DNA from 2 places in the Paenibacillus sp. HWE-109 genome. Region 2 is predicted to be linked to the other one. Evidence: a T-box and tRNA genes for the amino acid it is inferred to sense, from the RefSeq annotation. Region 2 holds a T-box; the other holds one or more tRNA genes.
What was found. A T-box is a leader RNA that pairs with one kind of tRNA and senses whether it is charged. The one in region 2 lies ahead of LOZ80_RS01825 (valine--tRNA ligase), so its partner is inferred to be a tRNA-Val.
Positions count from the first base shown of each region.

Region 1: it has a tRNA-Val gene. The T-box ahead of LOZ80_RS01825 (valine--tRNA ligase) is inferred to sense a tRNA for this amino acid. The anticodon was not compared.

Region 1 covers NZ_CP091881.1:8,294,150-8,297,686, forward strand. Annotated here, with positions in the region: rRNA gene LOZ80_RS35870 (23S ribosomal RNA) at 1-1,536, shown strand, start outside; rRNA gene rrf (5S ribosomal RNA) at 1,667-1,783, shown strand; tRNA gene LOZ80_RS35880 (tRNA-Asn) at 1,789-1,864, shown strand; tRNA gene LOZ80_RS35885 (tRNA-Ser) at 1,891-1,982, shown strand; tRNA gene LOZ80_RS35890 (tRNA-Glu) at 2,019-2,093, shown strand; tRNA gene LOZ80_RS35895 (tRNA-Val) at 2,172-2,247, shown strand; tRNA gene LOZ80_RS35900 (tRNA-Met) at 2,291-2,367, shown strand; tRNA gene LOZ80_RS35905 (tRNA-Asp) at 2,399-2,475, shown strand; tRNA gene LOZ80_RS35910 (tRNA-Lys) at 2,493-2,568, shown strand; tRNA gene LOZ80_RS35915 (tRNA-Leu) at 2,603-2,687, shown strand; gene LOZ80_RS35920 (DUF1450 domain-containing protein) at 2,834-3,085, shown strand; gene LOZ80_RS35925 (ferritin) at 3,200-3,537, shown strand, end outside.
Region 2 covers NZ_CP091881.1:405,859-409,395, forward strand. Annotated here, with positions in the region: gene LOZ80_RS01815 (RluA family pseudouridine synthase) at 1-66, shown strand, start outside; gene LOZ80_RS01820 (LysM peptidoglycan-binding domain-containing protein) at 184-1,293, shown strand; T-box leader at 1,473-1,730, shown strand; gene LOZ80_RS01825 (valine--tRNA ligase) at 1,827-3,537, shown strand, end outside.

The sequences.
Region 1 (3,537 bases), 1.2 Mb from region 2:
GGGACCTAAGGCGAGGCCGAAAGGCGTAGTCGATGGACAACAGGTGGAAATTCCTGTACCACCGTAGCCGTTATGAGCAATGGAGTGACGCAGAAGGATAGTGACGCAGACTGATGGATGTCTGTCCAAGCAGTGAGGCTGATGTGTAGGCAAATCCGCACATCGTAAGGCTGGGCTGTGATGGGGAGGGAAACTTTAAGTACCGTAGGTCATGATTTCACACTGCCAAGAAAAGCTTCTAGCCAGGCGAAGGTGCCCGTACCGCAAACCGACACAGGTGGGTGAGAAGAGAATTCTAAGGCGCGCGGAAGAACTCTCGTTAAGGAACTCGGCAAAATGACCCCGTAACTTCGGGAGAAGGGGTGCCTCGGTAGGGTGAATAGCCCGAGGGGGCCGCAGTGAAAAGGCCCAAGCGACTGTTTAGCAAAAACACAGGTCTGTGCGAAGCCGCAAGGCGAAGTATACGGGCTGACGCCTGCCCGGTGCTGGAAGGTTAAGAGGAGTGGTTAGGGGCAACCCGAAGCTATGAATTGAAGCCCCAGTAAACGGCGGCCGTAACTATAACGGTCCTAAGGTAGCGAAATTCCTTGTCAGGTAAATTCTGACCCGCACGAATGGCGTAACGACTTGGGCGCTGTCTCAACGAGAGATCCGGTGAAATTTTAATACCTGTGAAGATGCAGGTTACCCGCGACAAGACGGAAAGACCCCATGGAGCTTTACTGCAGCTTGATATTGGACTTTGGTACGATCTGTACAGGATAGGTGGGAGCCTTTGAAGCCTGAGCGCCAGCTTGGGTGGAGGCGCCGTTGGGATACCACCCTGATCGTATCGGAGTTCTAACCTGGTACCGTGATCCGGTATGGGGACAGTGTCAGGTGGGCAGTTTGACTGGGGCGGTCGCCTCCTAAAATGTAACGGAGGCGTTTAAAGGTTCCCTCAGAATGGTTGGAAATCATTCGCAGAGTGCAAAGGCATAAGGGAGCTTGACTGCGAGACCTACAAGTCGAGCAGGGACGAAAGTCGGACTTAGTGATCCGGTGGTACCGAATGGAAGGGCCATCGCTCAACGGATAAAAGCTACCCTGGGGATAACAGGCTTATCTCCCCCAAGAGTCCACATCGACGGGGAGGTTTGGCACCTCGATGTCGGCTCATCGCATCCTGGGGCTGAAGTAGGTCCCAAGGGTTGGGCTGTTCGCCCATTAAAGCGGTACGCGAGCTGGGTTCAGAACGTCGTGAGACAGTTCGGTCCCTATCTGTCGCGGGCGTAGGAAATTTGAGAGGAGCTGTCCTTAGTACGAGAGGACCGGGATGGACGTACCGCTGGTGTACCAGTTGTCTCGCCAGAGGCATAGCTGGGTAGCTATGTACGGAGGGGATAAGCGCTGAAAGCATCTAAGCGCGAAGCCCCCCTCAAGATGAGATTTCCCAGTATGTAAGACCCCTTGTAGACGACGAGGTTGATAGGTTCGAGGTGGAAGTGCGGCAACGTATGCAGCTGACGAATACTAATCGGTCGAGGGCTTAACCTAATCCCAACCAAGTGAAGATAAGCTTTGTAGCTAATTCCGACTACTTGATTGGGAACCAGAAATCCTAAGAATATCTAACTTTACGCACGTTTCGTATCTAGTTTTCAAGGCGCAAACCACGCTTTGACTGTTTGGTGATGATGGCGGAGGGGACCCACGCGTTCCCATCTCGAACACGACCGTTAAGCCCTCCAGCGTCGATGGTACTTGAACCGCAGGGTTCTGGGAGAGTAGAACGTTGCCAAGCAGTTTTCCCTGATAGCTCAGTTGGTAGAGCACTCGACTGTTAATCGAGTTGTCACAGGTTCGAGTCCTGTTCGGGGAGCCATTTTTATAACATACCAGGCTTTTCATGGAGAGGTGTCCGAGCTGGCCGAAGGAGCACGATTGGAAATCGTGTAGACGTCACAAGCGTCTCGAGGGTTCGAATCCCTCTCTCTCCGCCATATCTAGCTTATACATCCGAGAAGCCTGTTTTACGAGGCCCGTTGGTCAAGTGGTTAAGACACCTCCCTTTCACGGAGGTAACAGGGGTTCGAGTCCCCTACGGGTCACCAACTAATCCCCACAAAGTGACGTATTGCTGACGAAGCATATTCCGATTACTTTGCGTGGGCCGGTACAACACTTCCCATGGAGGCTTAGCTCAGCTGGGAGAGCATCTGCCTTACAAGCAGAGGGTCGGCGGTTCGATCCCGTCAGCCTCCACCATATATCCCTTTAACGGGGTCGATGAAATTTATATGCTTAATGACGCGGGGTGGAGCAGCCCGGTAGCTCGTCGGGCTCATAACCCGAAGGCCGCAGGTTCAAATCCTGCCCCCGCAACCAATCTTCTTACAGAAGATATTGTACATAGTGTGGAGCTGTGGTGTAGTGGCCCAACATGCCTGCCTGTCACGCAGGAGACCGCGGGTTCGAATCCCGTCAGCTCCGCCATTTTTTATTTATGGCATGAGTCATTAGCTCAGTTGGTAGAGCACCTGACTTTTAATCAGGGTGTCGTAGGTTCGAATCCTACATGACTCACCATTCTTTGATCATCGATCAAAGTTTTTCTGTTTATGCGGTCATGGCGGAATTGGCAGACGCGCACGGTTCAGGTCCGTGTGGGCTAACCCCCCGTGGAGGTTCGAGTCCTCTTGACCGCATCACGCAAAGAGTTTTCCTTTATCCTTTTACAGGGATGAGGGAAAGCTCTTTTTTTTGCGAATCATACAAAATAGTGTTGACATTGATTATTATTATCACTAATATCAAGTGTAGCGATTGAAGTGAGTGGCGGGGAGTGATCGAGATGAAAACGATTAAATACTGCTGTAGAAATGAGAAGTTCGGGTCCAAGCAAATTTTCAAATCCTTGAAAAACGAGTATCCTGACCTCAAGCAGAAAAAGAAAGATTGCTTAGGCAACTGCAAGCATTGCAAGAAAGAATGTATCGCGATGATTGGTAAAAAAGAATTGCTGTGCGCGGCTTCGCCAGATTTACTTTATGCTCAGATTAAGCAAATTATTGCTGAATCTAGAGTTGAAAGCGTGATGGCATGAATATAGATCTGTTAAAATTGTTACTTCCGTTTGTATTTGTATGCGGAGTTCTGGTAATCTTGTATGTATGGGGAATTAATAAAAGCTAACCATACAGAAGGGATGTGTGCATCAATGTTAAACGATACACTAACTGGCGCTCTTAACGAGCAAATGAACTATGAATTTTACTCGGCGCACGTCTATTTAGCGATTGCAGGTTACTGTGCAGGGGAGAGCTTGGATGGCTTCTCCAACTTTTTCAAAGTGCAAGCGGAAGAAGAGAAGTTCCATGCGATGAAGATTTTCAAATATATCAATGACCGCGGTAAAAAGGTCAGCTTTGCTGGTATGGAAACTCCAGTCAATGAATATAAATCCATTCTGGATGCTTTCGAGCACGCCTACCTCCACGAGCAAGAGGTAACCAAACGCATTTACCATCTGTCAGATTTGGCACTTAATGATAGAGA
Region 2 (3,537 bases):
CTCGAAGTGCATGCGGCATTGCCGCAAGATATGAAACTGCTCTTGAGTAAAGTCTCAAACCCATAAAAATGTAGTCATGCCTGGCCCTTCCTATCCATATACTTTTAGAGACAAACAAGTATATGGCCAAACAATCCGAATGCTGATAAGCTGCCGGGTTTGATGGAAGGGAGGATTCATTCGGTGTCTGAACAACAACCAGGTTTACGATTTGATATCTATGAGCGGGTTCATTTGCAGGAGGATTTGGCGGGGATTCAAGAATTAAACGATGTTGAATTGCTTCCTCATATTCAAGTACTTACGTTGGATGATCAGGCCATCCTCAAGGGGAATTTACTTCTCACAGGCAATTACAATGGTGAGGATGGAGGAACGCCTCGTTCTCTCGAGCACTTGATTCCAGTCGAAATCACATTGCCGCTGAACCGTATCCATCGTGTAGAAGATATTCAGGTTGAGATTGAGAACTTTGATATCGATCTGTTGTCCGCGCGTAGCTTGAATGTGACTGGAGTTCTTTCCCTCCAAGGGATCGAAATTGTTTCTGTTCCACAGGAGAGCTGGCGTGAGGATGAAGAGGTTACTTTCGTGCACGAAGTTGGCATACCGCGGTACGAGCCGCCTGCTCCCGTGCAGCCAGCCCCTGCAGAGCCTGCACCTGTACCTATGCCCGTGCAGAACGCCCAAGAGCCGCAGCCAGCTCCGGCGCAGACCTACCAAGAGCCGCCCGCTATGCAGCCTGTTCCTGAATTTAAAGATTTAGGGCCGATAGCGGAAGCACCAACTGCGAATCCGGCAGCTCCTTTCGTACAGGAAGAGATGCCGCAAGATGATGATACTGAGGGCACGATGGTCATTGACATTGAACAAACAGAATTGAAGGTGACTCCCCATCCTGAAAACACGGTTGTTACGGAAGAGAAGAAGGATCTTAAAGTCGCATTTGGCAAGAAAGCCAATGAGGCGACTGACCTCAATCCCTACGGCATCAAATCGCTACTATCCAAGGCGGGCTCCTATCTCACTGATAAAAGGAAAGCGGAGGAAGCGGCGGAGGCTGCGCTTGCTGAGGAGTCGCGGGCAGATCCGGTAGAATGGCGTCGCCTGTTCCTCTCCAGCAGCACGAATTCCCAGGAATTCAGAAAGCTCAAGCTGTGTATTGTTCAAAAGGAAGATACGCTCGAGTCGATTGCTAAGCGCTATGAGCTTAATCCGCGGGAGCTTCAACTTTTGAATCGTTTGAACGATCAGGATATTTCCATTGGTCAAGTTATTTATCTACCTCGGTAAGTAACAAGATACATAGGCAAGAGCCTCTGGCTGCTTTTCGCGGCTGGGGGCTCTTTTGGCATGCTGTAACATCTTGCAAAAAAGAAGCATATTTTATGGATAATCGGTAATACTGGAATGATATATTGACTCTGTTTCAAATGTTGGTTATCATATGATGTAAACCATTTTGAGTAATAATGGAAACGTTGATAGGGAGTAGTAGGCGGTAAGCCCTTCAGAGAGTGGAACTGGTAGCGCTGAAAGGTTCCATAGGAAGCAACCGAACGAAGTCGCCCTGGAGTTGTAAATGTGACAGCAGCATCCGTATATTCGGAATTGTTGAAATAGCATTTGCCGGCCGCAGCCGTTATCTGTTTGAGAGCCACGCGCTTCCTTTGTTGAAGCTGCGCGGAATGAAGGTGGTACCACGGAAGCGCAAGCCTTTCGTCCTTTGCGGGCGGAGGGCTTTTTTTGTTTGAATTTAGCTGGTTACGATGAATTGCAGGCTCACGAAGCCTATAAACAGAGATCCTAGTAATGGAGGTAGTCCGATGACTGAAGCTAACGAAACCAAAGAGCAATTACAAATGCCAACAACGTATGATCCGAAAGAAGCTGAACGCAAGTGGTATGATTACTGGATTAAGAATGAGTTTTTCAAAGCGGGCAACCGTCCGGATGCCGAAACGTATACAATTGTCATTCCGCCTCCGAATGTTACCGGTATGCTGCATATCGGGCATGCGCTTGATTTCACTTTGCAGGATATTCTGGTGCGTACCAAGAGGATGCAAGGATTCGACACGCTATGGCTGCCGGGTTCTGACCATGCGGGTATTGCGACGCAAACAAAAGTGGAACAGAAGCTTCGTGAAGATGGCCAGACGCGTTATGATCTAGGCCGCGAGAAATTCCTGGAGAAAGTATGGGAATGGAAAGAACTGTACGCCAATACGATTCGTGAGCAGTGGGCTAAAATGGGCTTCTCGCTCGATTATTCCAGGGAACGGTTTACGCTGGATGAGGGACTTTCCCAAGCGGTACGCGAAGTCTTCGTAAGCTTGTATGAGAAAGGGCTAATCTATCGCGGCAATTATATTATTAACTGGGATCCAGCTGCACGCACAGCCTTGTCTGATATTGAAGTAGAGTACAAAGAGGTGCAAGGCGCCCTCTATCATCTTTCTTATAAAACTGCTGACGGAACTGATTCTATCGTCGTGGCAACGACAAGACCGGAAACCATGCTCGGAGATACCGCTGTTGCTGTACATCCCAAAGATGAGCGCTATCAGCATCTTATCGGTAAAACCCTGCTGCTGCCGATTGTAAATCGCGAGATTCCAATCATTGCCGATGAGTATGTAGAGAAAGAATTCGGAAGCGGTGCGGTTAAAATTACGCCTGCGCATGATCCGAACGATTTCGAAGTAGGCAAACGTCATGATCTCCCGCAAATTCTCGTCATGGATGAAACCGGCACGATGAATGCCAATGCAGGCCCTTACCAAGGGCAAGATCGCTTTGAATGCCGCAAGCAAATCATTGCTGATCTGAAGGAGCAAGGCGTTCTTATCAAAATTGAAGAACACGTTCATCAAGTTGGTCACAGTGAGCGCAGCGGCGCGGTTATCGAGCCGTATCTATCGACACAATGGTTTGTGAAGATGCAGCCGCTTGCCGAGAAAGCCATTGATGCACAGAAATCAGGCAATGGCGTTAATTTTGTTCCCGATCGCTTCGAGAAAATTTATTTGAATTGGATCGAAAACGTACGTGATTGGTGTATCTCCCGTCAGTTATGGTGGGGACACCGCATCCCAGCTTGGCACTGTGCGGACTGTGGTCAAATCACAGTAACTCGTGAAGATGCGACCTCGTGCTCGCATTGCCAAAGCACCAACCTGAACCAAGATAACGATGTGTTGGATACGTGGTTTAGCTCGGCTTTGTGGCCGTTCTCAACGCTCGGTTGGCCCAATGAAGAAGCTGAGGATTTGAAACGCTTCTATCCGACAAATGTGCTCGTAACCGGCTATGATATCATCTATTTCTGGGTATCCCGGATGATCTTCACAGGGTTGGAATTCACCAAGCAAATTCCGTTTAAAGATGTTTTGATGCATGGTCTTGTACGTGATTCGGAAGGCCGCAAAATGTCCAAATCTCTAGGCAACGGCGTTGATCCTTTGGAAGTTATCGAGAAGTATGGCGCTGATGCGATGCGCTATATGATTTCGACCAGCAGCACGCCGGGTCAAG